4 regions of the Kosakonia sacchari SP1 genome follow, and region 2 is predicted to be linked to each of the others. Evidence: predicted binding sites of a transcription regulator. Region 2 holds the regulator's gene; each other region holds the start of a gene.

Region 1 (7,879 bases), 2.3 Mb from region 2:
ATCTTTCGGATAGGAGATGCCGAGCGAGTTATCACCCTTCGCGCGGGCTTCGGCGTACGAACCCAGGATGTTGTAGCCAATTAGATTTTCGCCGGAAGAGACGCGTTCCATCATGGTGCCGGTGGAGGATTGCACCGTTAAACCGCCCTTCGCCACGTCCGCCAGATGGGTGAAATAGTCTTTGTCGTGTTTGCTGTCTTCCACGGCGAGCATAAAGCCAAGCCCCGATTTTTCGATATCGTAGGTGGTGACTTTGCTTTTGAATTTGTCAGTCTGGCTGGCGATGAGTTTGCCAAGCGCGGTGTGCGAATCCGGCACGTCGCCCGCCGGGATCAGCCGTTTGTTATAGATAAAGACTACCGGTTCATAGGTGGTGCCGTAGGCTTTTTTCTCCCAGACCGCCCACTTGGGTAATTTATCCAGCTCGGGCGACGCGTATTCAGCGGCATAATCGGTGGCCAGTTTCAGCGCGGTGTCCATTGAGGAGCTCCATACCACGTCGCCGCTGCCGCCGCCGGAAGCCTGTTCGCTAAGATAACGATTGTACAGTTCGGTACTGTTCATATCGTTATATTCCACTTTAATGCCCGGATATTGCGCCTCGAACCCCTTAATCAGCGGGCCCGCGGCTTTGGTATCGGTGGTGGAGTAAATAACGACTTTGCCTTCTTTGGTTCCGGCGTCTACGATTTTCTGGTAATCCGCCGGGTAACCCTGAGGCACGGCAGCCAGCGAGGTGCCGGAAAAAAGTGCCGTCAGTGCCACGGCCAGAACAGTGAATTTCTTATCCATGAACAAACCCCTTTGGTATCATTTTTTTAAACACAAATTTAACATATAGCGTGCATTTCACCCGGTGCAACGCAGTGGCTTGTTTTTTCCAGGTTTTGTGACGCTGGCGGGGTTTAATTACTGAGGTTGCAGAATCACGCACATCGATGCGTTAAAGCATTACAGATCAGCCAGATAGATCTGTTCCTGTTTTCATCGCGGAATAATAAAGATGTATTAAAAAGACGACGTGAGGACGAAAGTGAATTAACTCAGGCGATATCTATTTTTATTTATAACGCTTATCCGATCGATAACAGGGATATTAGTCACCTAAAATCAGCGGACGATCATACAGCACAATATGCTTTGGATTTTGCGGCGAATATTTCACGGTCGTGCCGTTGCCCTCGGCAAAGCGCACAATTTCACGGCTATCCAGGAACTGAAACACGCTCGCCTGCACCACCTGCCCCTCGCGAGTTCTGAAGCGCAACACCAGTTCACAATAGACAGAGCGCCTGTCCATCCAGTTGGTGCGCTTAAGCGCAATAATATCGGCATTCGCACCGATGCCGTGTTTCATCACATGAGCTTCGATAAATAGCTGGCGGATCCAGCGCGTTACTTTGTAGATAAGGAATATCACCACAATGGCGATGCATAAAAGGGCAACACCGTGCAGGATATTTGCCATGCGGTTTCCTCCTGATGAAAAGTCGGCTTACTTTAACGCTTTTTGGCAGGGATGCGACACGGTATCCTGACCGAAAAATCCCTCCCGCGTTACCGGCAGCTCACCCCTTCGGCCTAATTGCGTCACCTAAGCCAAACATCCACGTTCATTATTTGTTCGCTTTTTCGTCATAAAACGATCATCACCCGTGCTCTTAATGGTCGCCAGTTTAATGAAAAATCCGGAAGACTTATGAACAGCGCGTTGGCAGAAATCTCTGAAGACCACTTTTCGTCTCGGCATCAATTAAACACCGTGCCGAAGCAAAAGGTGCTGAGCGTGAAGAACTTACGCAAAGCCTATAATACGCACCAGACCGTGCTGCACGACATCAGTTTTGATCTGCACAGCGGTGAGATGGTGGGTGTGATTGGACGCTCCGGCGCAGGGAAATCCACGTTGCTGCATGTGCTTAATGGTACGCACAGCGCCACTTCTGGCGAGATTTTAAGTTTCCCGGAAGTAGGTACACCGCGCGATGTCACGCATCTGAAAGGTCGCTCGCTTAATCAGTGGCGCAGCCAGTGCGGCATGATTTTTCAGGACTTCTGCCTGGTACCGCGCCTCGACGTGCTGACCAATGTGCTGCTCGGCAGACTGAGCCAGACATCGACGCTGAAATCCCTGTTTAAAGTCTTTACCGATGAAGACCGTGCCAAAGCAATCGCCTTGCTGGAGTGGCTGAATATGCTGCCGCATGCCTTGCAGCGTGCAGAAACGCTTTCCGGCGGGCAGATGCAGCGTGTCGCCATTTGCCGCGCGCTGATTCAAAACCCCTCCCTTTTACTGGCGGACGAACCTGTCGCTTCGCTGGATCCGAAAAATACCCAGCGCATCATGGGCGTATTACGCGAAGTGAGCGAGCAAGGCATCAGCGTGATGGTGAACCTGCACTCCGTGGAGCTGGTGAAAGAGTATTGCACCCGCGTTATTGGCGTTTCCCAGGGACGGATTATTTTTGACGGTCATCCCTCCCGGTTAACGCAAGACGTGCTGCAGGTGCTGTATGGCGATGAAATCAGTCAATTGCATTAATTATTCCTTCCAATGAGACGACACAGGCAATGACAATGAAAAAGCATATTTCTGGCGCATTACGTTTATCGGCATTGATGACAGGACTTCTGCTGGCATGGCAGGCGGCTGCCGCTGAGCAGCCGAAGGAATTAAATCTGGGGATTTTGGGCGGCCAGAACGCAACCCAACAAATTGGTGATAACCAGTGCGTGAAAGAGTTTCTGGATAAAGAACTCAGCGTGGACACCAAGCTGCGCAACTCGTCTGACTATTCGGGTGTTATTCAGGGTCTGTTGGGCGGAAAAGTCGATGTGGTGCTGAGCATGTCGCCCTCTTCTTACGCATCTGTGTATATCAATAACCCGAAAGCCGTGGATATCGTCGGTATCGCGGTGGACGACAAAGACAAGTCGCGCGGTTACCACTCGGTGGTGATTGTGAAAGCCGACAGCCCGTACAAAAAACTGGAAGATCTGAAAGGCAAAGCGTTTGGCTTCGCCGATCCGGACTCCACTTCCGGTTACCTGATCCCGAACTACGCCTTCAAACAGAAGTTTGGCGGTAACGCGGACAATAAATACAACAACTACTTCTCCAGCGTCACCTTCTCCGGTGGTCACGAGCAGGACATCCTCGGCGTGCTGAACGGCCAGTTCGCTGGCGCAGTGACCTGGACTTCAATGGTGGGTGATTACAACACCGGCTACAGCGTCGGGGCGTTTAACCGACTGATCCGCATGGATCACCCGAATCTGATGAAAGAGATCCGCATCATCTGGGAATCGCCGCTGATCCCGAACGGCCCGATTCTGGTGAGCAACAGCCTGCCGGCGGATTTCAAAGCCAAAGTGATTACTGCGGTTAAAAAACTGGATACCGATAACCACGCCTGCTTCGTGAAAGCGATGGGCGGTACGCAGCATATCGGTCCCGGCAGCGTGGATGACTTTAAACAGATTATCGAAATGAAACGCGAACTGGTTAGCGCACGTTAATCCTTCGCCGCATCGATTCTCCGGCCCCTGCGTAAAAACCAGGGGCTTTTATTCGCTGGTCATACAGGATCTCCCGCTACGCATGAACATGTCGAATACGCAGTTCGAGCACTACTATCAGCAAATCAGAATGCGCCAGAAACGCGACACCGTCGCCTGGTCGCTGGTGCTGCTGGCGCTCTATTTCGCCGCCGGTAACGCAGCAGAATTCAATCTCGCCACCATCTGGCATTCGCTGCCGAACTTTATGGATTACATGCTGGAAACGGTGCCAACGCTGCACTGGCCAGTGCTGTTTGCCGACAGCCACACCAAAGGCTCGCTGGCGTACTGGGGTTACCGCTTGCCGATCCAGCTCCCGCTGATCTGGGAAACCCTACAACTGGCGCTGGCCGCAACACTGGTCTCATTCGCTATCACTATCGTGCTGGCCTTTCTGGCGGCGGGCAACACCTGGTCTCCGCCGCCGGTACGCTTTGCCGTGCGTACGCTGGTCGCCTTTTTGCGCACCATGCCGGAGCTGGCGTGGGCGGTGATCTTCGTGATGGCGTTTGGTATCGGGGCGATCCCTGGTTTTCTGGCGCTGGCGCTGCACACCGTTGGCAGCTTGACCAAGCTGTTTTATGAAGCGGTCGAGAGCACGCATGACAGACCAGTACGCGGGCTGGCCTCCTGCGGTGCGACACATCTGCAACGCATTCGCTTCGCGTTGTGGCCGCAGGTGAAACCGATTTTTCTCTCTTATGGCTTTATGCGCCTTGAAATTAACTTTCGCTCCTCGACCATTCTTGGGCTGGTTGGCGCAGGCGGCATCGGCCAGGAGCTGATGACCAACATCAAACTCGACCGTTACGATCAGGTCAGCATCACGCTGCTGCTGATTATTATCGTCGTTTTCTTGCTTGATACGCTCTCTGGCCGCTTGCGCCAGTGGGTGCTGGAGGGAAAAAGTGACCAATTGGCAAGCCGTACCGAATGTGGAATTGAGCCGCAAATTAAACCGAAAACTGTTCCAGGCGCAGGGGCGTTATCTGCGCCGCCTCGGGCTTATCGCCCTTGCTGTGCTGCTCTATTACGTGTGGTTCTTTATGCAGTTCGGCATTCCTGCTGAACAGGCGCTGACCGGCATGCAGCAGATCGGCCGCTATATTTTGCGCATGTTCGTCTGGCACGATTTTCTCAACTGGCCGTTTGGCTACTACTTCACGCAGATTGGCATTACGCTGGCGATTGTCTTTGCCGGCACAACGACCGCCACACTATTCGCGCTGTTGTTGTCGTTTTTTGCCGCGCGCAACATCATGAAAGGCGGCCTTGCGGGCGTTATCGCCTTTTTCGTGCGCCGCCTGTTCGATATGCTGCGCGGCATTGATATGGCGATCTGGGGGCTGATTTTTGTGCGCGCCGTCGGGCTTGGGCCGCTTGCCGGGGTGCTGGCGATCATCATGCAGGACACCGGCCTGCTCGGTCGGCTGTACGCCGAAAGCCACGAAGCGGTGGATCGCTCGCCAGGGCGCGGCTTAACCGCCGTGGGCGCGGGTGGCCTGCAGAAACACCGCTTCAGCACCTTTACCCAATCTTTCCCGACATTTCTGGCACTGAGCCTGTATCAAATTGAGTCCAACACCCGCTCGGCAGCAGTGCTCGGTTTTGTTGGCGCGGGCGGGATTGGTTTGATTTACGCCGAGAATATGCGGCTGTGGAACTGGGATGTGGTGATGTTTATCACCGTGATTCTGGTGATGGTAGTGATGCTAATGGATAGCGCGTCGGCCTGGCTGCGCCGACGCTATATTACCGGCAAAACAGTGCCGCTGTTTAAGCCGGAGTAAGATGCCGGGGCCTCAATGCCCCGGCAGGTTAGCCATAATAAATTTTCGCGTTCACATATCCTTTTTTAGTTTGTCCCACTCGCCCTCCACTTTGCTTTTGAACGTGGCTTGTTTGTCTTGTTTGCAGGCTTCAATCACGGCGGGCGTCACCGTTTCAATCCCCTGAACATCCACCACCGCTTCTTCAGGTTTGTCCTTACTGTTTAAGGCTTCAGCAATGCCGATGGCAGTTGGCTGGAAAGAGGCTTTCAGCGCGAGAAAATCCTCACATGTCCAGCTATTCACGGGTTTACCTTTATCTGCTGCCTGTGTCGCAGCAGAAACCAGCAGCAAGCTGCCAACGATGATGCTAACGGTTGTTTTCATTCACTTCTCCTTATTAATGACTCATATCATTGAAAAAACTGCTATTCCTTAGGGGCTAAATGATGCGGTGAACGCGCGCGTGGATGTATAAAGAAATGTCCTTTCGGCGCATTATCAGTGGTGATGGCGACCAGGGTCACAGTGCCTTGTTTGCCGCGCTTGTCATGCAGCGCGTAGACCAGAAAGGGGAGGATCAGCACAATCACAAAACAGATAACCAGCAGCGTGATGTACTTCTCGTCGGCGCTTTCGCCGCCAATCGAGGCCGGTGGATAAAAAGAGACGATAAAGGCCAGCAGCGACACCAAAAAGCCCAGCACCGCTACCGCGAGCCGGAATCCTTTTGCGCCGGGAATATGAAAGGTGCGCTTAAGCTGTGGCTGTTTGCGAATTAACTGCATATAGCCTAGGAACAATAAAAAATAGCTACACAGATAAATCACCACCGTCAGCGTCAGGGCAATCAAAAAGGACATATTGCTCCCGCCACCCGAATTGGTGAGCACCACCAGCGCAACAGATGTCATCAACAGTTGGCTCACCACCAGGGTTACCGGCACACCATTTTTATTCACCCGGGCGAATGTCGCAGGCAGAATGCCTCGCTGCGCGGTGACATACATGCCGCGAGACGGGCCAACAATCCATGAAGCGATCTCTGCCAACACGCCCAGCACCAGCAGCGCCGCAATGACTTTTACGGCCCAGGCGAGTCCGGCACCGTAATGGGTAATTAACACGCTGAAAGTTTGAACGACCCCGGCAGAAAGGTTGATCTCGTTATGTGGGATCACGGCCGCGACAGACAAGCCGCCAATTGAGCTGAGGCAAATCGCGGCGATCATCAGCAATATCATGGCCAGCGGATAGTCACGGCCTGGGTTGTTCATTTCGTTAACATGTGTAGCCGACGCCTCGACACCCATATAACTCAGAATGAACGCCACAAAGACCACCAGCGTGCCGAGCTGGGTGAAATCCGGGACAAACGTCGACATATCAAAAGTGATGGCCAGCGGCGCGCCGCTGAGGAGGTACGCGATGGCCAGCACCACGAGGATAGCAGCAGGCAGCAGGATGCCGCCGAAGAAGCCCAGTTTGGCGATTTGCGCGGTATATTTCGTGCCGCCAAACTGGGTAAACGCCAGCGCCCACAGAATGATTAACGCGGCGATGGTTTTCGTCAGCGGATCGCTGTTCAGCGCTGGCCAGTCAAGGATATACGCCAGCGCGCCCAGCACGAAGTAGAGCATCGGGATAAAACCGATCGCGATTTGCAGATAACCAAATGAAATTGCCGCAAACCCCCAGCGTTCTCCCAACGTTTTTGATACCCAGGTGAAGATCCCGCCCTCTTCCCAGCCCTCAACCGTGGCCATTTCAGCCGCACACAGGCCAACCGGGATAAACCATAAGATGCCGCCCAGTAATAAGAAAAAAACCAGACTGAAACCCGATGTCGCAAACGTCGGGTATTCATACACCGCCATCACCATGGATGCGGTGATCGCAAAAAAACCCATCATGGATAATGACTTAGCCGGAACGCTTTTGTTCACCGCCTCCATGGCACTCCTCCTTTCATAACGGGACTTTTCGGGCCTCAGGCGTGATTAAAACCACTGGCTTCTTCCGCGCTGAGCGGGTTGATGACCGGATGGCGGGAAAAGTAGTCAAGTGCGCGCTTAATATCGTCCACCAGCAAGCTGGCGAGATCGTGGCTTACGCCGTGGCGCACCAGCACCCTCTGGATAACCAAATCTTCGCGATGGGCTGGCATTGAATAGGCGGGCACCTGCCAGCCACGGCTGCGCAGGCGATCGGCAAGGTCATAAAGGGTGTATCCGCCAATGGCGCGCTCGGTGCGCAGCGTCCACGCCAGTGCGGGAATGCCTTGCTGACTGTCGCCATCGAACAGGATTTTGAACGGCCCAAGCTTGTCGATTTCCCGCGCCAGATACTGCGCTGTCTGGTAACAGGCGTGATGAATTTTCGTGTAACCTTCCCGCCCCAGACGCAGGAAATTGTAATACTGGGCAATAACCTGCCCGCCAGGTCGTGAAAAGTTGAGAGCGAACGTCGGCATGTTGCCGCCGAGGTAGTTAACATTAAAAATCAGTTCTTCCGGTAAATCGGCGGCCTCGCGCCATACGACCCAACCG
Region 2 (7,879 bases):
GCGCTCAAAACGGGCGTTCTCAGCAAGCCAGCTTTCCAGCGTTTTCTGCGTTTCCCGCAATGTTGCATGCTGCTGCTGGGCGCTAACGCGAATGCGCGCACGCTGTAACAGGCTGGCATGTAAGCGAGTATTTACTTCTTCGCTCTGCGCACGGGTGCGAACCAGCGCTTTACGCTGCTCCTCAAGCCGATCCCATAGCGGGCGCAATTGCAGCGCCGGTTGCGCGCGTTCCAGCGCCGCTATCTGAGGCTGAGCACCGGCCAGCGCCTGCTGAGCCTGTACCAGTGCGGCCTGCGCGCGTCCGCGCGCGGCGCGTAACTCTGCGTCGCGGTTCAACCAGTTGGCCTGCGCCTGTATGTCGCGCTGCCCTGCCAGCAAACGTTGCTCTTCGTCAGTAAGCGCCTGCAAACGTTGCGCAAGCTGCTGGCGCTGCTCATCACTAAGCAGTTCCACGCCTTTTGCCTGCGCCTGCAACTGCTCAAGCCGGGTTTTCGCCGCTTTGTGTTTTTCAAACACCATGGCGGAAATCTGGCCGTAAATCTCGGTGCCGGTCAGCTCTTCGAGCAGCTCTGCGCGTTCACGCGGTTTCGCATTGAGGAAGGCGGCGAACTGCCCCTGCGACAGCAGCATGGAACGGGTAAAGCGGCCATAATCCAGCCCGGTCAGTGAGGCGGTAAGATCAAGCTTATCTTTCACTTTATCGGCAAGGATTTTGCCATCGGCGCAGGCCGCCAGCTCAACGCGCGGGGCTTGCAAGTTTCCATCCGGCAGCCCGCGGGCGCGGCTCTGGCTCCAGAACGCGCGGTAGGCGACGCCTTTCACTTCAAACTCCACTTCGGCAAGGCAGTCAGCTGTATCGCGGGTCATTAAATCGTTTTGCGATTGTGAAAGGGTGCTAAGGCGCGGTGTTTCGTGGTACAGCGCCAGGCAGATGGCGTCGAGCAGCGTGGTTTTCCCCGCACCGGTCGCGCCGGTAATGGCGAACAGACCGTTGCTTGCGAACGGCTCTTCGGTGAAGTCTATTTTCCACTCGCCTTTAAGCGAGTTCAGGTTTTTTAGCCGCAGGCTCAGGATTTTCATGCCTCATTCTCCTCATCCAGCGCCTGGCGCGCTTCGCTAAACAGCGTGTGTAACCGCGCATTTTGTGTGTCGTCGAGTTCTGCCAGCGCAAGGCGGCGGGCGAAGACCTCTTCGACTTTTAATTCGTTTAAGGTTTCGCGTAACTCGCCGGAAAGAATTCGTTCGCGCTGTTCGCGGCTGCGGCGCACCAGCAGCACTTCGACTGGCAAATCTTCTGTCACCTGCTGGATTTTGCGCTGCATATCCGCCAGATATTCATGACTTTCGATTTCAATATCCAGCCATACGGGGGGCTCTGCGGGGGCATTGCGCCACTGTTCTAACTGACGGCAGATTTCAACAAAATCGCCTTTGATCACCGCTAACGGTTGGGTTGCCGGCACCGCCAGCGCCGTGACATCGGCGAGCTTACCTTCGGCGAATGTCACCAGATTGACGCTTTTGTTTTTCCCGGTTTCATCAAAACTCAACGCAATGGGCGAGCCGCAGTAGCGGATATGCTCCTGGCCGCCAATCTTCTGCGCCCGATGAATGTGGCCGAGCGCGAGGTAATCCACCGGCGGAAAATTTTGTGCAGGGAAGGCGTCTAACGTGCCGATATAAATATCACGTACCGCGTCACTTTTACTGGCACCCACCGTGGTTAAATGGCCGCTGGCGATAATCGGCAGTGGTTTGTCACCGCGCAGTTCACAGGCTTTAGTAAATTGCTGTTGATAGTAATCGGTGATCGCCGCCAGCAAATGTTGATGTTTTTGTTGTCCGGAAAGCCCTGCCTGGCTAACGGTAATGTCGCGCGGGCGTAAAAATGGCACCGGACAAAATACCGCACCGGGTTCGCCATCGCGGCGCTCTAGCAGGAACGGCTGGGCGCCTGCACTGGCTACCACGGTGGTTTTCAGGTAGGCGAGGATCTCTTTTGATTCGTTTAGTGTGGCCACGGAATCGTGGTTTCCCGCCAGCACGATAAGCTGGCAGCCCGTTTGCTGGAGTTTGACCACAAAGCGGTTATAAAGCTCGCGGGCATAGCTGGGCGGGGAACCAGTGTCGAAAATATCGCCTGCGACAATAATGGCATCCACCTGATGCGTTTCGGCGGCGGCGAGCAGCCAGTCGAGAAAAGCGTCATGTTCGGCGGCGCGGTTTTTACTGTAGAAGTTTTGACCCAGATGCCAGTCTGAAGTGTGAATGATGCGCATAGCGGTTCCGTGGCGAAAAAGCGTAAAGCAGATTATAAACATTAAGCAGATGAGGGACATAACCGAACGCAAATTTGCGCTGTCACACAGCCACCGCGCGGGTCATATAGCGGTCATCTTATTCATAAATCTGTCATAAAACTGACGCATAATGGCGCCGCTACCTATACTGACGACTTAATTAAAACAGGGCGAATTATGGCGAGACGAATTCTGGTCGTAGAAGATGAAGCACCGATCCGTGAAATGGTGTGCTTCGTGCTCGAGCAAAATGGTTTTCAACCGGTGGAAGCTGAAGATTATGACAGCGCGGTGAACCAACTTAACGAACCCTGGCCCGACCTGGTTTTACTGGACTGGATGCTGCCTGGCGGTTCTGGCATTCAGTTTATTAAACATCTTAAACGCGAAGCGATGACCCGTGATATTCCGGTGATGATGCTGACCGCGCGCGGGGAGGAAGAGGATCGCGTTCGCGGTCTGGAAACGGGGGCGGACGATTACATTACCAAGCCATTTTCACCGAAAGAGCTGGTCGCGCGCATTAAAGCCGTGATGCGCCGTATTTCACCGATGGCGGTGGAAGAGGTGATTGAAATGCAGGGGCTGAGCCTCGATCCTTCCTCACATCGCGTAATGACCGGTGAGAATCCGCTGGATATGGGACCGACAGAGTTTAAACTCTTACATTTCTTTATGACGCACCCCGAACGTGTTTATAGCCGCGAACAACTGCTGAACCACGTATGGGGAACCAATGTTTACGTTGAAGACAGAACCGTGGACGTGCATATTCGCCGTCTGCGCAAAGCGCTGGAACACAGCGGCCACGATCGTATGGTGCAAACAGTGCGCGGCACGGGATATCGTTTTTCGACCCGTTTCTGAAATTTGACAGGAGTGTGACGCGTGCTGGAACGGCTGTCATGGAAAAGGCTGGTGCTGGAGCTCCTCCTTTGTTGTATCCCCGCCTTTATTCTCGGCGCGATTTTCGGTTACCTGCCCTGGTTTTTGTTCGCCGCGGTAACCGGGTTGCTGATCTGGCATTTCTGGAATTTACTGCGCCTTTCCTGGTGGTTGTGGGTCGATAAAAGCATGACGCCGCCGCCGGGCACGGGAAGCTGGGAGCCGCTACTTTACGGGCTACACCAGATGCAGATGCGTAACAAAAAGCGCCGCCGCGAACTGGGAAATTTGATCAAACGCTTTCGCAGCGGTGCGGAATCGCTGCCGGATGCGGTGATCCTCACCACCGAAGAGGGGGCGATTTTCTGGTGTAACGGTCTTGCACAGCAGATGCTGGGGCTGCGCTGGCCGGACGACAACGGCCAGAATATCCTTAACTTGCTGCGCTACCCAGAATTTACGAAATACATCAGGAATCAGGAGTTTGGCCGACCTCTGCATCTGGTGCTCAATAATGGGCGGCATCTTGAGATCCGCGTCATGCCCTACAGCGAGCAACAACTGCTAATGGTGGCGCGTGATGTGACGCAAATGCACCAGCTGGAAGGTGCGCGGCGTAACTTTTTTGCCAACGTTAGTCATGAACTGCGCACGCCGTTAACGGTTTTGCAGGGCTACCTGGAAATGATGCAGGAGCAAACACTGGAAGGGGCGCCGCGCGAAAAAGCGCTGCACACTATGCGTGAACAAACGTCGCGGATGGAAGGGTTGGTCCGCCAGTTACTCACGCTGTCGAAAATTGAAGCTGCGCCGACGCTACCGCCTAACGAAACCATTGATGTGCCGATGATGTTGCGGGTTGTCGAACGGGAAGCGCAAACCCTCAGTCAACAAAAGCACACTTTCAGTTTTGAAGTGGATAACGCGCTCAAAGTGCTTGGTAATGAGGAGCAACTGCGTAGCGCAATCTCGAATCTGGTCTATAACGCCGTCAACCACACGCCTGCAGGCACGCACGTTATTGTGCGCTGGCAGCATGTACCGCAGGGCGCGGAATTTAGCGTGGAAGATAACGGACCGGGCATTGCCGCAGAACATATTCCGCGCCTGACCGAACGTTTCTACCGGGTGGATAAAGCCCGCTCGCGGCAAACCGGCGGCAGCGGTCTTGGGTTAGCGATTGTCAAACACGCGGTGAATCACCACGAAAGCCGCCTTGATATCGTCAGCGAACCGGGCAAGCGTACCCGCTTTAGCTTTGTCCTGCCGGAACGTCTGGTTGCCAAAAAAGCCGCTTCCTGAAGGCTCTGTCAGCATATCTTTCCAGCGGCCTGCGAAAACAGGCCGCTTTCCCGCACCGTCTACCACAGCTGAAACGTATTTTGTACGTCTGCTGCTTTTTTGTTCGCATGATCAGCCATGTGTTTTTCTTATAAATGGAGTATTTGACTGCTTGTTTTTTGCAATGCAGCATAACCATCTGGTTTTGCGATCCCACCTTGCCTTTAAACGTTATAAGCGTTTAAATTGCGCCCGTACATTGTCAGACCGACTGTGTTTACGTGGTAAATCGAAAAACTATTCTTCGCCACGTTGTACATAAAGCATTTCCCGCTGATTTTTCACGCAATTGGCGTTTTATTGTTCGGTCGGGAAAGGCCAATAATTCATCACTTTACGACACCACATCCACAGGCAGTAAAACTTATGACCCATCACTTAAAACCACGAGACATTGTTGCTCTGGGCTTTATGACCTTTGCCCTCTTCGTAGGCGCAGGTAACATCATTTTTCCTCCGATGGTCGGCTTACAGGCGGGTGAACACGTCTGGACGGCGGCGTTTGGCTTTCTGATTACCGCTGTGGGTTTGCCGGTGCTCACCGTTGTCGCGCTGGCGAAAGTCGGCGGTGGCGTCGATAGCCTAAGCACGCCGATTGGGAAAGTGGCGGGTGTTCTGCTGGCAACGGTTTGCTACCTGGCGGTTGGGCCACTGTTTGCGACGCCGCGTACGGCAACCGTCTCGTTTGAAGTCGGGATTGCACCGCTGACCGGCGAAGGCGCGATGCCGCTGCTGATTTACAGCGTGGTTTACTTCGCGCTGGTGATCCTGGTGTCGCTCTATCCGGGCAAACTGCTTGATACCGTGGGTAACTTCCTTGCCCCGTTGAAAATCATCGCGCTGACTATCCTCTCGATCGCCGCGATTGTCTGGCCGGCGGGTTCCATCAGCCACGCGCTGGACGCCTACCAGAACGCCTCTTTCTCCAACGGTTTCGTCAACGGCTACCTGACGATGGATACGCTAGGCGCGATGGTTTTCGGCATTGTGATTGTTAACGCGGCGCGTTCGCGCGGCGTGACCGAAGCGCGTCTGCTGACCCGTTACACCGTTTGGGCTGGCCTGATGGCTGGCGTGGGTCTGACGCTGCTGTATCTGGCGCTGTTCCGCCTGGGCTCAGACAGCTCTTCGCTGGTTGAGCAATCTGCCAATGGCGCTGCCATTCTGCATGCTTACGTTCAGCACACCTTTGGCGGTGCGGGCAGCTTCCTGCTGGCGGCACTGATTTTCATCGCCTGCCTGGTGACGGCGGTTGGCCTGACCTGCGCCTGTGCCGAGTTTTTCGCGCAGTATCTGCCGCTCTCTTACCGTGCGCTGGTGTTTATTCTGGGTATCTTCTCAATGGCGGTGTCCAACCTCGGGTTGAGCCACCTGATTCAGATTTCGATTCCGGTGCTGACGATGATCTACCCGCCCTGTATCGTACTGGTGGTGCTGAGTTTTACCCGCTCCTTCTGGAACAGTTCAACACGCGTTATCGCACCGGTCATGTTTATCAGCCTGCTTTTTGGTATCCTTGACGGCGTGAAAGCCTCCGCGTTTGCTGAACACCTTCCTGCCTGGACACAGCGCTTGCCGCTGGCGGAGCAGGGGCTGGCCTGGTTGATGCCAAGTCTGGTGATGGTGATTCTGGCCGCAATCTGGGATCGCGCTGCAGGACGACAAGTGACTTCCAGCGCGCATTAACAGCAGCAAACACGGTTTGTTTAACCACGGGGTACGCGCTCCGTGGTTTTTTATTTTTGTGTTGAATAATGGCAGTGGAAACGATGGAAAGTACTAATAAGCTGAAGCGTGGGCTAAGCACCCGCCACATTCGCTTTATGGCGCTGGGTTCAGCGATTGGCACCGGGTTGTTTTACGGCTCCGCAGACGCCATCAAAATGGCCGGGCCAAGCGTGCTGCTGGCTTACATTATTGGCGGTGTCGCCGCGTATATCATTATGCGTGCGCTGGGCGAAATGTCCGTGCATAACCCTTCTGCCAGTTCCTTCTCCCGCTACGCGCAGGAAAATCTCGGCCCGCTGGCCGGTTATATCACCGGCTGGACCTACTGTTTTGAAATCCTGATTGTCGCCATTGCCGATGTGACCGCTTTCGGCATCTATATGGGCGTCTGGTTCCCGACGGTGCCGCACTGGATTTGGGTATTGAGCGTGGTGCTGATTATCTGCGCCATTAACCTGATGAGCGTGAAGGTGTTCGGCGAACTGGAGTTCTGGTTCTCGTTCTTTAAAGTCGCCACGATCATCATCATGATTGTCGCCGGGTTCGGCATCATCATCTGGGGGATTGGCAACGGTGGTGAGCCGACCGGCATCAGCAACTTGTGGAGCCACGGCGGCTTCTTCAGCAATGGCTGGCTTGGCACGGTGATGGCGCTGCAGATGGTGATGTTCGCCTACGGCGGTATTGAGATCATTGGTATCACCGCCGGCGAAGCGAAAGACCCGGAAAAGTCGATCCCGCGCGCCATCAACTCCGTGCCGCTGCGTATTCTGGTGTTCTATGTTGGGACGCTGTTCGTGATTATGTCCATTTATCCATGGAACCAGGTAGGCACTAACGGCAGCCCGTTTGTGCTGACCTTCCAGCATATGGGTATCACCTTTGCCGCCAGCATTCTTAACTTTGTGGTGTTGACCGCCTCGCTTTCCGCCATCAACAGCGATGTGTTCGGTGTCGGACGGATGCTGCACGGCATGGCTGAGCAGGGAAGTGCGCCGAAGATGTTCGCCAAAACCTCGCGTCGCGGTATTCCGTGGGTCACGGTGATGGTGATGACGGTCGCGCTGCTGCTGGCGGTCTATCTGAACTACATCATGCCGGAAAATGTCTTCCTGGTGATTGCCTCGTTGGCGACCTTCGCCACGGTGTGGGTGTGGATCATGATCCTGCTCTCGCAGATTGGTTTCCGCCGCCGTCTCTCTGCTGATGAAGTGAAAGCGCTGAAATTCAAAGTGCCTGGTGGGGTAGCCACTACCGTTGCCGGGTTGATTTTCCTCGTGTTTATTATTGTGCTGATTGGCTGGCACCCGGACACCCGCATCTCTCTGTATGTTGGCTTCGCGTGGATTGTGCTGCTGCTGATTGGCTGGATGTTTAAACGCCGCAAAGCCTGATAACTGTGCCGGATAAGCGTCAGGCTTGTCCGGCATGTTCCCCTCGTTACTGGCTTACACCACCGGCGTCAGCAGTTTCCCTTGCGCAAAATAGCTCACCAGATTATTGATGGTTAGATCCGCCATCGCCTGGCGCGTTTCGGCGGTATTACTGGCGATATGCGGCAATAACACCACGTTTTGCAGGCTGCGCAGCGCGGGCGGAATATGCGGTTCCTCTTCAAACACATC
Region 3 (7,879 bases), 480 kb from region 2:
GGAGTTGCGCTTCCAGATTGCCGACCTGCGCGCGGGCGTTTTCCACATCCAGTTGAGGTGAAAGGCCGCCTTTTTGCCTGTTTTCGGTCAGCGTAAATGTCTGCTGCGCGCTGTCGATTTGTGTTTTCAGTGTGCTGATGATGTTCTGCGCACCGCGCAGTTGCAGCCACGCGCGCGCCACTTCGGCTTCCAGCGATACCAGCGCATCGTTACGTTGTTCAATTGCCTGCTGCTGCTGCGCCGATGCCGCTTCTACCTGGCGTCGCACTTTACCCCACAGATCCAGTTCCCACTGGGCGTCAAAACTGCCCTGATAGAGGTTCACCGGTTGGGTAAGCGCCCCGAGGGCCCCGCTGATCGCCGGGTCGGCGTCCTGCAACTGGCCATCCACGTTATGGGATTTCAGCTCGCCTTCAATACCCAGTTGCTGGCGAGTCGCTTTCAGCGAACCGTTAACCGCTGGCAGAAACGCGCCACCCGCCTGATTAATCTGCTCGCGCGCACCGGCAATGCGCAGGACGGTTTGCTGGAGCGAGAGATTATCTTTAATCGCCCGCTCAATCAGGCTGTTCAACTGCGGCGACTGGAAGGTTGTCCACCAGCGCGGATTCACCGCCTGCGAAGAGGTCTGCGATTTAACCGCTTTGTCACCCGGATCGTTCCAGCGCGCAGGCGTTTGCGGTTTGGGCGCCTGGTAATCCGGCCCGACAGCACAGCCTGCAAGCCACAGCGACAACAGGGTTACGGGAAAACGACACCACGTCATATTAATGTGCTCCTGCGCTGCCTTCGCTTTTGATCGGCGAAAGCAATAAACAAAAGGGGATCAGCAACATCGCCACCAGGCTGAGCACGGTGAAAACGTCGATATAGGCCAGAAAACGCGACTGGGCGATCATCGCTTTGTACATCTGCCCGGTGGCGCTACTCAGCGGATCGCCGACAAGGCTGGTGAAGTTACGAATCGCCTCGGCAGACTCACGCAAAGCCTGCTGAAATTGCTCATTAAAGGGAGACGTATGCTCTGATAAGTGCGACATATGCGCCTGCGAGCGCTCGGTGATCGCCGCTGTTGACAGCGAAATACCAACCGAACCCGCCACGTTACGGAACATGGTAAACAGCGCCGCCGCATCGGCATTAAGCTGGCGCGGGATCGAGATGAAGGCGATGGTCGTCAACGGTACGAACAGGAAACCCAGCCCAATCGACTGCGCACTGCGAAACAACATCAGCGTTTCAAAGTCGATATCCGGAGCCAGCGTACGCGACCACCAGAATGAGGCCGCCAGGCAGAAAAAGCCGAAGGCGATTATCCAGCGCGTCTGCACCACTGGCATCAGTTTCAGCACCAGCGGAATAGTCAGCACAATCAATACTGCGCCGGGCGACAGCACCAGCCCGGACCAGGTGGCGGTGTAGCCCAGATCCTGCTGCGCCAGCTGTGGGATCACCACCGAGCTGCCGTAGAGGATCATCGCCATGCCAGCCATCAGCAAGCTGGAAACCGTAAAGTTTTTATCCGCCATGCAGCGCAAGTCGACCACCGGTTTTTTCGCATACATCAGCCAGTAAATAGCGCCGACAATACCAATTGCGGTGAGAACGGCGAAAATACGGGTGAAATCAGAGTTGAACCAGTCTTCATCTTCACCGCGATCGAGCATCACTTGCAGGCAGCCCAGCCCCAGCGCAATCAGGCCAATGCCCGGCCAGTCGATAGACAATTTCTGCTTCGATTTGCGCTCCCAGGGCGGATCTTCCAGCAACTGGTAAATCGCCAGAACCGTGACAATACCCACCGGAATATTGATAAAAAAGACCCAACGCCAGGAGTAGTTATCGGTTATCCAGCCGCCCAGCGTTGGCCCCAGCACCGGGGCAACAATAATGGCGATAGAGGACAAACCAAACGCTTTGCCGCGATCTTCCGGTTTGAAGTAATCCAGCAACACCGATTGCTGCGTGGGCTGCAAACCGCCGCCAAAAAAGCCCTGCAAAATACGAAACAGGATGATTTGCCAAAGCTCAGTGGCGATGCCGCACAGAAATGAACAGACGGTAAACATCACAATGCAGATCAGGAAAAACTGCTTGCGCCCGAAGGTGCGGCTGAGAAAAGCCGAGATCGGCAGAACGATACCGTTCGCCACCAGGTAGCTGGTCAGCACCCATGTTGATTCGTCATAACTGGCGGAGAGCGAACCGGCGACGTGCGGCAGCGCCACGTTAACAATCGTGGTATCGAGGATCTCCATAAACACCGCGAGGGTGACGACCCACGCCACCGCCCACGGGTTACTGGCGGGTTTCCAGTTCTCGTGGCTGTGATCTGTCATTCCAGCGTCACCTTCGGTTCAACGGAAAGGCCTAACGGCAACGGTTTGTTGGGATCCAGACCTTTATCGATAACGATTTTCACCGGTACGCGCTGGACGATTTTGACAAAGTTGCCGGTCGCATTTTCTGAAGGAAACGCGGCGAACTTCGACCCGCTGCCCTGCTGGATACTATCGATATGCCCTTCCAGTTCCAGATCTGGCCACGCATCCACTTTGACGCTGACTTTATTCCCCGGACGCATACGCTCAAGCTGCGACTCTTTAAAGTTCGCCACCACCCACACGTCTGGTGAGACCAGCGAAAACAGCGCGGTGCCTGCCTGTACCAAGGTTCCGTTTTGCACATTGCGTTTGGTGATAAAGCCATCGAATGGGGCGCGCACTTCCGTCCAGGATAAATTCAGATTCGCGGTTTCCAGCTGCGCTTTTGCCTGCGCCACTTGCTGCTGGCGCGCTTCGACATTGGTTTCCTGCTGACGGATTTGCAACTGCACCTGGTCGGCGACTTCCAGCTGTGCCTGCGCGCTGGCAAGTTGTGCCTGCGCGCTACGCAACTGGGCATTAGCACTATCGATATTTTGCTGTGTGGTGGCGCGAGGATCGACACCACGCTGACGGCGATAAGCGGCTTCGGCGTTTGCCAGATCGGCTTTTGCTTTCAGCACCTGCGCGCGCGCTTCATCACGCTGTGCGGGATACTGCACTTTTGATAAGTCCAGTTGCGCCTGCGCCTGGTGAAGCTGTGCGATTGCCAGCCCCAGTTGCGCTTGCGCCTGATCGCGCTGCGCGGTGGCATCGCGCGGGTCAATCGTGACCAGCAAATCCCCTTTCTTGACGCGCTGGTTATCTTTCACCCGCAACTCAGTGACATAACCTGCCACCTTCGGCGCAATCGTCACCGCGTCGCCATCGGTAAAAGCGTCGTCAGTGGTCTCTTCATTACGGGTTAAAAACCACCACACCAGCGCAACAATCACCATCACGCCGACAACGATGGCGAGGATAATCAGTGGCTTCTTTCCGGGGCGTTTACGTGGATTTTGGTTGTTATCGTCCTGAACATCGTCAGGATGCGTTGTGTTTTCTGCCATAGTTTCGCAACAGTCCTGTCAGGTAACGGCGCCAGGGATGCGCCGTTAACTAAAGTTAGGCGGTTGCTATACATTTGCCAGGATAAACTGACAAATCAGCACTATCTGAATAAGAGTAATCCGTATCCCACCAGCGCCGCCCACAGCAGCATCGGCATGGAATAAAGATGAAAGCGCCACCAGATGCGGCGATCGTTTGCCATACGCAGCGCGATAAGATTGGCCAGCGAACCGGGCAGCAAACCAAAGCCGCCAACGTTCACCGCCCATGCCAGCAGCGTATCCGGCGGTACATAATTGAGTAGCAAAATGGTCGCGGGCACATTACTGATAAATTGCGACAGGCCAATGGCCGTCAACCACAACCCTGAAGGTGACAACTGGCTGGCACTGTTCAACACCGAATGCAGCGCAGGCAACTGAATCAGCAGGTGGACATCAATAAACATGGCGATAAAGACCAGCAACAGCGTCCAGTCCACGCTAAGCACTACCCGCCACGCCAGCAGCAAGAACCCGATGGCGACAATTGCCAGCCCCCACAGCTCCTGTTTCAACTCCAGCGCGGTAATAAAGATTACGTAGAAACCGAGGCAGCTCCACACCAAACGGGGTTGCCAGTCCGGCGTTTGTACACCGCTGTGATAGTTAAGCGCCTTTTTCGGAAAACAGAACCAGCACACCACCAACAGCGTAACCATCATTGCCAGCGCCAGCGGCGCCATCTGCCAGATGAAAGCCGGGAAAGAGAGGCCAGAGCGTCCCCAGATAAGAATGTTTTGTGGGTTTCCGATAGGCGTTAATAACGACCCGGCATTGACCGCCAGCGCTTCAAAAATGATCAGCCGGTTAACCGGGATTTCGCACAGTTTCTTCAGCGTGATGGTCAGCGGCACCACAATGAACAGCGCCACATCATTGGTGAGAAACGTGGAGAGGAGCGCCGCCGCCAGCACCATAAACATCGCCAGCCGACGCTGATGATGAAAACGGCGCACCATACGCCGCCCAATCACATCAAAATAACCGCTCAGCTCAACGCCTTTGGTCAGCAACATCAACCCGCTAAGGGTAATAATGGTGTGCCAGTCAATCGCACCCGGCCAGGTTTTGGGCGCAAACGGGACGAAAAAACACAGCATGACACCGATAATCAGTAACAGATGCAGGAAACGGTCGCGCGCCAGGGCGCGCATGAGGGGCATAGTCATTCAGATGGTTGCTCGTGTTGCAGAGTAAAGCGACGGAAACAGTCGAGCGTCTCCTGGCTAACGTGATGTTCCATACCTTCGGCGTCGCGGCGCGCAATCTCCGGACTCACGCCCAGCACCAGCAGGAAGCTCTCTACGATTTGATGACGCTCGCGGCTCTCCTGCGCCAGCCTCTCACCTTCCGCAGTCAAAAAAACGCCGCGCCAGGGGATCTGTTCAATTAAGCCGACTGTCGCCAGTCTTTTTAACATTTTCGCAACCGTCGGTTGTGAAACGCCAAGACGGGCGGCCATATCCACCTGGCGGGCTTCGCCCACTTCGCGGATCAAATCCGAAATCAGTTCAACATAGTCATCAATCAGCTCGCGACGATGCGCTTCACGCACCTGACGAAAGCCTTCAACGTGCTCTTCTACATTTACCAGCGTCACTTTTTTTATTGTTTGCTTACCTGCGCGACGGTTCATTGTGCTTCCTCTGAAGGTGTGACACCTGTGCAGCATCATATAAGAGAAGCGCCATTGTAAACCATCCGTGAATCAGCACAAAAAATTAACGTCTTAGCCATAGCTATAGAACATAGCCTGTGCTATATCTGTATGTAATGCGTTCACCCTTCATGGAACGAAGGGCCTGAAAATGGCAGGAGGTAACGATGAATGAGTTCAAGAGGTGTATGCGCGTGTTTAGTCACTCTCCCTTTAAAGTCCGTTTAATGCTGCTGAATATGTTGTCCGATATCATTACCGGCAAACCTCAGCAGGACTCCGACAAATCTTCTCACTAATGCGGCGTCGCGGTACGCCGCTTCATTTTTCTGTCACAATCCCCCGTCATACTGAACAGTTAGTCTAAAAATCAGCGTATTTTTGCTGGATTTGCAATCATTCTCTCAAAACAACCGCTTAGCCCCTGTTGACCTTCGACGCGCCTCGCTCTATCTTTGCGCTGCCCTGCACAAATTGCGGCTCGCAGATGCGGACCCCCTCCCCTCTTCACACGCACTGTCCGGCAGGTTTTGACCCTTAACGCCAGGGTGAGCACATGGCGTTTTCATGACAGTAATCTATGAGCTTAATCCTTAAAGAATCCGTTGCCTTTCGCAGCCAGACGCTCAACCCGTGGACGGGTTTCTACTTTTTACAATCGATGTTGATTAACTTCGCTCTGGGTTATGAATTTAGCGTGATGTATGCGGTACTTTTAACCTGCGCGCTGCTGATCCTCTGGCGTCATGCGCCTCGCGCGCAGAAAACCGTTCTCGGGATTATCTCGCTGGTTGCCGCCTGTTATTTCCCCTTTGGCCGGGCATACGGCGCGCCGAACTTCAACACGCTGCTGGCACTGCTGTCGACCAATATGGAAGAGTCGACGGAAATTCTGACTATCTTCCCGTGGTATCACTACGCTATTGGCGTATTCATTTTTGCACTGGGCGTGATTTCGCTGCGCCGTCGGATTATCGTGCGTTCCACGCCATGGCTGAAATGGGACACGCTGGGCACGATTGTGTGCATCGCTTCTTATTTTATTGGCCCGGTGCAAAACCACTTCAAAGGTTACGAATTCAGGATCATTGATACCGGTGTTCCGGTGCTTCGTTTCGTGCGCGACGTGGCGTTTAACTACTATGTAGTCAAAGAAGAACAGAAAAATATGGCCGCGCTCGCCAGTGTGAAAGACACATGGACTGTGCTGGCGGTGAAACCGAAATACCATACTTACGTGGTGGTGATTGGCGAAAGTGCACGTCGCGACGCGCTGGGCGCCTTTGGCGGCCACTGGAACAATACCCCGTTTGCCAGCCAGGTAAACGGCACGCTGTTTACGGATTACATTTCCGCAAGCGGTTCAACACAAAAATCCCTTGGGCTGACGTTAAATCGCGTGGTGGAAGACCAACCGCAGTATCAGGATAATTTTGTCACGCTGGCTAACCGTGCCGGTTTCCAGACGTGGTGGTTTTCTAATCAGGGACAGATTGGTGAATACGACACAGCCATCGCCAGTATCGCTAAGCGTGCCGATGAAGTGCAGTTTTTGAAACGTGGTGACTTCGAAGCAGATAAGAATACGCGCGACGAGGATCTGTTAAAACTCACTAACCAGGTGCTGAGCACTAAACGCACCCAGCCGCAGCTGATTGTGCTGCATTTGATGGGCTCGCACCCGCAGGCCTGCGATCGCACCGGCGGCAAATACAACGAGTTTGTACAGTCAAAAGAGACCTCCTGCTACCTCTATTCCATCACGCAGACCGATGATTTCCTGGGAAAAATGTATTCGCAGCTGGTCAATACCGGCGAAAGTTTCTCGATGGTTTATTTCTCGGATCACGGGCTGGCGATTAAAGAACGCGGAAAAGAAGTGCAGTACCTGGCACATGCCGATACTTTTCAACAGGACTTCCAGGTGCCGTTTATGGTGCTTTCCAGCGACGATACTAAACATCGGGTAATTAAAGCGCGCCGTTCAGCGAACGACTTTTTGAGCTTCTTTTCGCAGTGGACGGGGATCAGCGCAGAGCAGATTAAAAATCCTTACCGTTTTATGTCCGAGCAAAAAGCCGGGCCAGCGTACATTACCAACTTTAAGTTACAGAAAGTTGACTACAACCATCTCGGCACGGATCTCTTCGATACGCGTAGTACGCGGTAATTTCTGAAGCAGATTGCAGGCAAAAAAAATCCGCCCAGTGGGCGGATTTTTTATTATCGCCGAAGCGATTAGAAGCGGTAACCAACGCCAGCAATCCAGGTGCCAACGTCTACGCTACGGATACGGCTCTGCTCGTAGGAGAAGTCCAGAGCAACGTTTTCCATCGGGTTGAACTGCAGACCGGCACCGTAAGAGAAACCGTAGTCGCTGGTGTCAGACACTTTAGCGGTGTCTACAGTCTGCTGGAATTTACCGTAACCTACACCCACAACACCGTAGATGCTCGCCCAGTCGTTGATGCGGTAAGCCGGACCTGCGGTGATGCCGTAGTACTGCGCTTTGTTATAAACGCTGCTTTCGGTGCGATCTTTTTCAGTGTAAGTAAAGGAACCGATAACACCCAGCGGGTTGTTGTCCTGCTCGTAGCGATATTTCAGGTTGAAACCGTTAGTTTTGTTAGCAATACCCTGAGCGTCGCTCTGAGCATAGCCGCCAGTTACGGTTGAAGTTGCTGCTACTGCGGAACCTGCAGAAACCGCCAGAAGTGCGGCCAGTGCTGAAAGACATGCAATTTTTT
Region 4 (7,879 bases), 440 kb from region 2:
GGAGCGCCTCGACACGCTCGATAAAGTGCGCGACGCGGGCATCAAAGTTTGCTCCGGCGGCATTGTTGGTCTTGGCGAAACGGTCAACGATCGCGCCGGTCTGTTATTGCAACTGGCGAACCTGCCAACACCGCCGGAAAGCGTGCCGATCAATATGCTGGTCAAAGTAAAAGGGACGCCGCTGGCGGATAACGAGGACGTCGATGCCTTTGATTTTATCCGCACCATCGCGGTCGCGCGCATCATGATGCCGACTTCGCATGTGCGTCTCTCTGCCGGACGCGAGCAGATGAACGAGCAGACCCAGGCGATGTGTTTTATGGCCGGGGCGAACTCCATTTTCTACGGCTGCAAACTGCTTACCACGCCGAATCCGGAAGAGGATAAAGATCTGCAACTGTTCCGTAAGCTCGGCCTGAACCCGCAGCAGACGGCAGTGCTGAACGGCGACAACGAACAACAGCAGCAGCTTGAGCAACAGTTGTTACATGCCGATACCGACCAGTATTACAACGCGGCAGCCGTATGAGCTGGCAACAGCGTATAGACGCCGCATTGGATGAGCGCCGCGCGGCAGATGCGCTGCGCACACGGCGTGCCGTCTCGCAAGGCGCGGGGCGCTGGCTCACGCTTGGCGAGCAGCACTTTTGCAACTTCTCCAGTAATGATTATCTCGGTTTAAGCCAACATCCCGCCGTGATCCGCGCCTGGCAACAGGGCGCGGAGCGTTATGGCGTGGGCAGCGGCGGTTCCGGGCATGTGAGTGGTTACACCACCGCGCACCAGGCGCTGGAGGAGGAACTGGCCGACTGGCTCGGTTACTCGCGCGCGTTGCTGTTTATCTCCGGTTTCGCTGCTAATCAGGCGGTGATTGCTGCGCTGACGGGCAAAGAGGACAGGATTGTCGCCGACAAATTAAGCCACGCCTCGCTGCTGGAAGCCGCCAGCCACAGCCCGGCGCAACTGCGACGTTTCGCGCATAACGATGTCGGGCAACTGACCACGATGCTGGCAAAACCGCTTACCGGACAGCAACTGGTGGTGACCGAGGGCGTATTCAGCATGGATGGCGACAGCGCACCACTGGCGGCCATTGATAATGCCACGCGGGAAGCGCAGGCCTGGTTGATGGTGGATGATGCACACGGTATTGGCGTGGTGGGGGAGCAGGGGCGCGGCAGTTGTCATCTGCATAGCATCAAGCCGCAAGTGCTGGTGGTGACCTTCGGCAAAGGTTTTGGTGTCAGCGGTGCGGCGGTGTTGTGCAGTGACACGGTGGCGGATTATCTGCTGCAATTTGCCCGCCATCTGATTTACAGCACCTCGATGCCGCCGGCGCAGGCCGTGGCGCTGAGCGCGGCATTGCAGGTTATTCGTAGCGACGACGGTCATGCGCGGCGTGAAAAACTGGCGGCGCTGATTACCCATTTTCGCACTAGCGTGGCACACGCATCCGTCACGATGACGGATTCCATCAGCGCAATCCAGCCGCTGATTGTCGGTGAAAATAACCGCGCACTGCGACTGGCAGAACGCTTGCGTCAGCGCGGCTGTTGGGTGACTGCGATTCGACCGCCCACCGTACCGCCGGGTACGGCACGTTTGCGCCTGACGCTGACCGCAGAGCACCAGTTCGACGATATCGACCGTTTGCTGGAGGCCTTGCATGACAGTGAATAAACAGGCGGTCGCCGCTGCTTTTGGCCGCGCGGCACAGAGTTATGCGCAGCACGACGAATTGCAGCGCCGGAGCGCCAGTTTGCTGTTATCTAAGTTGGGTACTCTCACGCCTGGTCAGGTGCTGGACGCTGGTTCTGGGCCGGGCGCAATGAGCCGCTACTGGCGCGGGCAGGGCGGCGAAGTAACGGCGTTGGATCTCTCAGCGAATATGCTTGATGAAGCGCGCCGTCAGCACAGCGCGCAACGCTATGTCAGGGGCGATATTGAAGCCATGCCGCTGGCGGATGCGCAATTTTCACTGGTCTGGAGCAACCTGGCGGTGCAGTGGTGCGATGATTTGCGCCAGGCTGTCGGTGAGTTGTATCGCGTCACCCAACCCGGCGGTTGTGTTGCCTTTACGACACTGGTCGCGGCCTCACTGCCGGAGCTGAACGAAGCGTGGCGCGCGATTGATGACCATCCGCACGCCAACCGTTTCTTAACCTTGCCAACCATCAAACAGGCTTTGCACGGCTGGCGTCTGCGTAGTGGCGTCGAGACCATAACCTTGCATTTTGACGATGCGACCGCCGCGCTGCGTTCGCTAAAAGGTATTGGCGCAACACATTTACATGTGGGCAGGCAGCAGGGGCTGACACGCGGCAAACTGCAACGCTTGCAGCTGGCCTGGCCGCAGCAGCAGGGCAAATGCCCGCTGACATACCATCTTTTTTGGGGAGTGATCGTCCGTGATTGAACGCTATTTTGTGACCGGTACGGATACGGAAGTCGGGAAAACTGTCGCCAGTTGCGCGCTTTTGCAGGCGGCAAATCTGCGTGGTTTACGCAGCGCGGGTTATAAACCGGTGGCCTCCGGGAGTGAGATGACCGCAGAGGGGCTGCGCAACAGCGATGCGCTGGCACTGCAACACCACAGCAGCCTGCCGATGGCGTATAAGACCGTCAATCCGTATACCTTCGCAGAACCCACATCACCGCATATTGTGAGTGCAGATGTGGGTGAGCCCATTGACGCACAGGTAATGTCCGCCGGGCTGCGCACGCTGGAAGTACAAGCGGAGTGGCTGCTGGTTGAAGGTGCAGGGGGCTGGTTTACGCCGCTTTCAGAGACGTTCACTTTCGCCGATTGGGTGGTGCAGGAACAGCTGCCGGTGATTCTGGTCGTTGGCGTAAAACTTGGCTGTATCAACCATGCCATGTTAACCGCGCAAGCGGTTCGCCAGGCGGGGTTACGGCTGGCGGGCTGGATTGCCAACGATGTGGTGCAGCCAGGCAGACGACACCCGGAGTATCTGGCAACGCTTCGGCGCGTGATGCAGGCTCCGCTGATTGGCGAAATTCCCTGGTTTGCCCACGCACCGGAAAAAGAAAAAACGGGTCATTATCTTGATCTCAGTGTCCTGACTCCGGTGTCATCCACTTTGAGAGCAGCGGATCATCAAGCAGTTTAACGTCGCCCTGCGCGACATTGCGCCCGCGGTGCAGCAGGCAGAAACGGTCGGCGACCCGGCGAATAAATGACAAGTGCTGTTCAGCCAGCAGAATGGTCATGCCAAACTCCTGGTTGAGCCGCACGATCAAATTGCCAAGTTTATGAATAAAAGCCTGCCCCAGACCGCGCGTTGGCTCATCGAGGATCAACAGCCGTGGGTGCGTAACCAGCGCCCGCGCCATCGCTAACTGTTGTTGATTATCCTCTGACAACTCCGCGCCACGTACCTGGCGCAGCTCATACAGTTCGGGGAACAAATCGTAAATATCCCGCCGCACTGCGCTGCCCGGTTCACTGCCGGCGCGCATCGCGACGTGCAGATTTTCCTCAATGGTAAGTTGCGAAAAAATCCGCCTGTCCTGCGGCACATAGCTGATGCCGATGGCGCTGCGGTGTTCAGCTTGCAAAGAGAGCAAATCGCGCGGCGGTGCGCCCACGTCCTGCCAAATCATGCTGCCGCTTTCAATAGGTAAATAGCCAGTGATGCAATTCACCAGTGTCGTCTTGCCCATGCCTGGCAACCCAATAACTGATGTGCAGACCCCGGGGGATAAATCGAGGTCGACATTCCACAATGTATGCTGATTACCGTAATACTGGTTTACTGCCCGTAAGCTCAACATTGTCCGCTCCTTGTTTCGGATCTGATGACCACGATGATTCTGCAAAAGGCTTGCCAGAACATAAAAAAGGCTTTTTTTTCGGATGCCGCTGAGAAAAGTGGCTTTTAAAACGTGAGGAGGGAAGAAGCCAGGTAAAAATTCTGCACTTTGCCAGTGCTTGCAGTGTTGAGTTGTGGTGCAGCAATCGCTGGATCTGTGAGAATGATCTCATGCGGATCCTGCGTTTCGTTTGCCGATAATTATCAAAAAGAAAAGATAATAAATTTTTAGCGCCACCCGCCTGGGACAAAATGGGATTTGGCGGGAAGGCTAGGCATCCGGCCTGGCGGCAGTTATCCACTATTCCTGTGGATAACCTTGTGTATTAGAGTTAGAAAACATGCGGCAAGCGAGAGAGGACGCGGGTTGCGCCTGAATTGGTGTTAAACACGTCTTTTTGATATTAACTTTAATAATCAATTGGTTATATAAAAGCAATGCCTGTAAGAAAAGTGTCACCCGCTGCCACAAAACTTTCAAAGGCTTGCTTGACAAATGTTAAAAGAGGAAAAATTTTGGGGATAACCTGAAAGGGTTAGTGTTTTATCTTGTCCGCGCAGAAATTTGAGGGGAGAAGCGGTGCCCTAACGGGGAGTAGTACAGATTGCCTGTTTCGCTACTGTTTTTTCATCCAGTGTTATTTATTGGCAAAAGTGAACAGGGTGAGTAAAATGTGTTACCTGCCCGCTCATTCCTTCATCAGGTAGCCGTTCATGAGTAAACCGTTCAAACTGAATTCCGCTTTTCGTCCTTCCGGCGATCAGCCTGAAGCTATCCGCCGCCTCAAGGAAGGTCTGGAAGACGGCCTGGCGCACCAGACGCTGCTCGGGGTGACGGGTTCAGGGAAGACTTTCACCGTCGCCAATGTGATTGCCGATCTCCAGCGCCCGACAATGGTGCTGGCACCGAACAAAACGCTGGCCGCGCAGCTGTATGGTGAAATGAAAGAGTTCTTCCCGGATAACGCGGTGGAGTATTTTGTCTCTTACTACGATTACTACCAGCCGGAAGCGTATGTACCAAGCTCTGACACTTTCATTGAGAAAGATGCCTCGGTGAACGAACATATTGAGCAGATGCGTCTGTCAGCGACGAAGGCGCTGCTGGAGCGTCGCGATGTAATTGTGGTGGCCTCCGTTTCCGCGATCTACGGTCTGGGCGATCCGGATCTCTACCTGAAAATGATGCTGCACCTGACTAAGGGCATGATCATCGATCAACGCGCGATCCTGCGCCGCCTGGCGGAGCTGCAATATACCCGCAACGATCAGGCATTCCAGCGCGGCACTTTCCGCGTACGCGGCGAAGTTATTGATGTGTTCCCGGCAGAATCTGACGATCTGGCGCTGCGTATCGAATTATTCGATGAAGAAGTCGAGCGCCTGTCGTTGTTCGACCCTCTGACCGGTCATATTGAGTCGGGCATTCAACGCTTCACCATCTACCCGAAAACGCACTACGTGACGCCGCGCGAGCGGATCGTGCAGGCGATGGAAGAGATCAAAGTTGAGCTGGCAGAACGCCGTAAGTCGCTGCTGGAAAATAATAAACTGCTGGAAGAGCAGCGGCTCAGCCAGCGTACCCAGTTCGACCTGGAAATGATGAACGAGCTGGGCTACTGCTCGGGGATTGAAAACTACTCGCGCTATCTTTCCGGGCGCGGGCCGGGCGAGCCGCCGCCGACGCTGTTCGACTACCTGCCCGCCGATGGTCTGCTGGTAATCGACGAATCACACGTGACTATTCCGCAGATCGGCGGGATGTATCGTGGTGACCGCGCGCGTAAAGAGACGCTGGTGGAGTATGGTTTCCGTCTGCCGTCGGCGCTGGATAACCGACCGTTAAAATTTGAAGAGTTTGAAGCGCTGGCACCGCAGTCAATTTATGTTTCGGCAACGCCGGGCAATTACGAGCTGGAGAAATCGGGCAGCGAAGTGATTGATCAGGTGGTGCGCCCGACCGGTCTGCTCGATCCGGTGATTGAAGTGCGCCCGGTGGCGACCCAGGTGGACGATTTGCTCTCTGAAATTCGCCAGCGCGCCGCCATTAACGAACGTGTGCTGGTGACGACGCTGACCAAACGCATGGCGGAAGATCTCACGGAGTATCTGGAAGAGCACGGCGAACGGGTGCGTTATCTGCACTCGGATATCGACACGGTTGAACGTATGGAAATTATCCGCGATTTGCGCCTTGGCGAGTTCGATGTGCTGGTCGGCATCAACTTGCTGCGTGAAGGGCTGGATATGCCGGAAGTCTCGCTGGTGGCGATTCTGGATGCCGACAAAGAGGGCTTCTTGCGTTCTGAACGCTCACTTATCCAGACGATTGGCCGCGCGGCACGTAACATCAACGGTAAAGCGATTCTGTATGGCGACAAGATCACACCGTCGATGGCGAAAGCGATTGGCGAAACCGAGCGTCGTCGTGAGAAACAGCAACGCTATAACGAAGAGCACGGCATTACCCCGCAGGGCCTGAACAAGAAAGTGGTGGATATTCTGGCGCTTGGCGAAGGGCTAGCGAAGACGCGCGCGAAAGGGCGTGGTAAAACGCGTACACCTGCTCAGGTGGAAGCGGCTGAACTGGCGCTCACACCAAAAGCGCTGCAGCAGAAAATCCACGAACTCGAAGGCCAGATGATGCAGCATGCGCAGAACCTGGAGTTCGAAGAGGCGGCGAAAGTACGCGACCAGTTGCACCAGCTGCGCGATCTGTTTATTGCCGCATCCTGAAATCAGCGCGGTGATATGACCGCACAAAATAGCAAAAAAGAGAGCCTGTCCGGGCTCTCTTAATGTTGGCTTAACCTACGCCTGACACACTGCCCACCGGTATTCTGGAGGGCAATCTGATGCAACAATTTAAGGTTCGTGAGTTTTTCGCTGTCGCTTTCGTGCTGGCGCTAGTGATTGGTTTTGCCCGTCTGTGGGTGCTGACTTACTGATTTACGCCTGGCGGGCACCGGGGAGAAATTTTACCCACGCCCGTACGCCAGATTGCGTCAGCCGGTTGTGCAAAAAGAACTGCGCGTCATGCAGTTGTGCGATACGCGACACAATGCTTAATCCCAGGCCTGCGCCGCCGTAGCGGCTGTCCATACGCACGAAGGCTTTACTGAGCTCTCCGCTGCGGCTTTCATCAATACCCGGCCCTTCATCTTCCACCGCCAGTACCGGTGTTGCAGCGTTTTCGATACGTACGGTAATGGTCGATCCTGTCGGGCTATAGCGGTGGGCGTTTTCGACCAGGTTTCTCACCAGTAACCGCAGCAGCGTGGCATCACCGGCGACCGCAATGTCCTTTTCTGGCTCTGCAATTTCCAGCATCTGTTGGCGCGCGGTCAGCATCTGTTCCAGTTCACTGCGAATGGGTTGCACCACATCCTGCAACAGCATCACCTGCTGGTAACTACCGGCGGAGAATGACTGCCCGACGCGTGCCAGCAGCAACAATTGAGCAATGTTTTCCGTCATTTGCTCAAGTCGTTGCACCAGTGGGTCGACGTTGATACCGCTGGTTTTCGCCATCAATTCCAGATGCAGACGTAACCCGGCCAGCGGCGTACGCAGCTCATGGGCAACGTCGGCGGTAAACAATCGCTCCCTGTCGAGGGTTAGCGTCAGGCGGGAGACCAGCTCGTTAATCGATGAGGTCACAGCTTCCACTTCGCTGACGCTATTGTTCAGCGTGATGGGTTGCAGGTTGTTCGGCGTGCGTTTATTCAGTTCTTCCTGCAACTCAAGCAGCGGACGGGTAATGGTTTTTACCGCCTGCATACAGAGCAGCAGCGCCAGTCCGATGATCAGCAGGCTTGGTACCAGCAGGCTGGCCACCGCTTCGCGGACTTCATGCTCGATATGTTTGCGATTGTTGTGGTTATGAATGGCTGCCTGCACCAGCAGCTGTATTTGCTCTTCGCTTTCATGCCACAGCCAGAACACGCTGACCAGCTGGCAAAACACCAGAATGCCACCAATGGTGAGTAACAAACGGCGGCGCATACTCCAGCGCCTGAAGTTGAAGAGCGCCATCAATCAGCTCC

The links. The regulator PhoB, encoded in region 2, activates phosphate uptake and scavenging genes when phosphate is short. The targets are predictions, from matches to a motif close to CTGTCATAAAACTGNCNNAT.
Region 1: the regulator PhoB is predicted to act here: its motif matches at 1,633-1,652, upstream of phnC (phosphonate ABC transporter ATP-binding protein).
Region 3: the regulator PhoB is predicted to act here: its motif matches at 5,687-5,706, upstream of C813_RS38615 (phosphoethanolamine transferase).
Region 4: the regulator PhoB is predicted to act here: its motif matches at 4,297-4,316, upstream of uvrB (excinuclease ABC subunit UvrB).

The regions. Positions count from the first base shown of each region.
Region 1 covers NZ_CP007215.2:1,134,006-1,141,884, reverse strand. Annotated here, with positions in the region: gene C813_RS28430 (ABC transporter substrate-binding protein) at 1-792, opposite strand, end outside; gene C813_RS28425 (DUF3592 domain-containing protein) at 1,097-1,468, opposite strand; gene phnC (phosphonate ABC transporter ATP-binding protein) at 1,700-2,542, shown strand; gene phnD (phosphonate ABC transporter substrate-binding protein) at 2,578-3,519, shown strand; partial or broken gene phnE (phosphonate ABC transporter, permease protein PhnE) at 3,602-4,468, shown strand; gene phnE (phosphonate ABC transporter, permease protein PhnE) at 4,470-5,351, shown strand; gene hdeA (acid-activated periplasmic chaperone HdeA) at 5,403-5,717, opposite strand; gene gadC (glutamate:gamma-aminobutyrate antiporter) at 5,759-7,285, opposite strand; gene C813_RS28390 (glutamate decarboxylase) at 7,321-7,879, opposite strand, start outside.
Region 2 covers NZ_CP007215.2:3,781,383-3,789,261, reverse strand. Annotated here, with positions in the region: gene sbcC (exonuclease subunit SbcC) at 1-1,080, opposite strand, end outside; gene sbcD (exonuclease subunit SbcD) at 1,077-2,279, opposite strand; gene phoB (phosphate response regulator transcription factor PhoB) at 2,478-3,167, shown strand; gene phoR (phosphate regulon sensor histidine kinase PhoR) at 3,189-4,487, shown strand; gene brnQ (branched-chain amino acid transporter carrier protein BrnQ) at 4,893-6,212, shown strand; gene proY (proline-specific permease ProY) at 6,296-7,648, shown strand; gene C813_RS40930 (2-hydroxyacid dehydrogenase) at 7,703-7,879, opposite strand, start outside.
Region 3 covers NZ_CP007215.2:3,297,400-3,305,278, forward strand. Annotated here, with positions in the region: gene C813_RS38585 (efflux transporter outer membrane subunit) at 1-766, opposite strand, end outside; gene C813_RS38590 (DHA2 family efflux MFS transporter permease subunit) at 768-2,339, opposite strand; gene C813_RS38595 (HlyD family secretion protein) at 2,336-3,433, opposite strand; gene C813_RS38600 (anion transporter) at 3,535-4,644, opposite strand; gene mntR (manganese-binding transcriptional regulator MntR) at 4,641-5,111, opposite strand; gene mntS (manganase accumulation protein MntS) at 5,300-5,431, shown strand; gene C813_RS38615 (phosphoethanolamine transferase) at 5,713-7,302, shown strand; gene ompX (outer membrane protein OmpX) at 7,371-7,879, opposite strand, start outside.
Region 4 covers NZ_CP007215.2:3,343,999-3,351,877, reverse strand. Annotated here, with positions in the region: gene bioB (biotin synthase BioB) at 1-529, shown strand, start outside; gene bioF (8-amino-7-oxononanoate synthase) at 526-1,680, shown strand; gene bioC (malonyl-ACP O-methyltransferase BioC) at 1,667-2,416, shown strand; gene bioD (dethiobiotin synthase) at 2,409-3,131, shown strand; gene C813_RS38825 (ABC transporter ATP-binding protein) at 3,073-3,795, opposite strand; gene uvrB (excinuclease ABC subunit UvrB) at 4,548-6,569, shown strand; gene pmrB (two-component system sensor histidine kinase PmrB) at 6,783-7,868, opposite strand; gene pmrA (two-component system response regulator PmrA) at 7,872-7,879, opposite strand, start outside.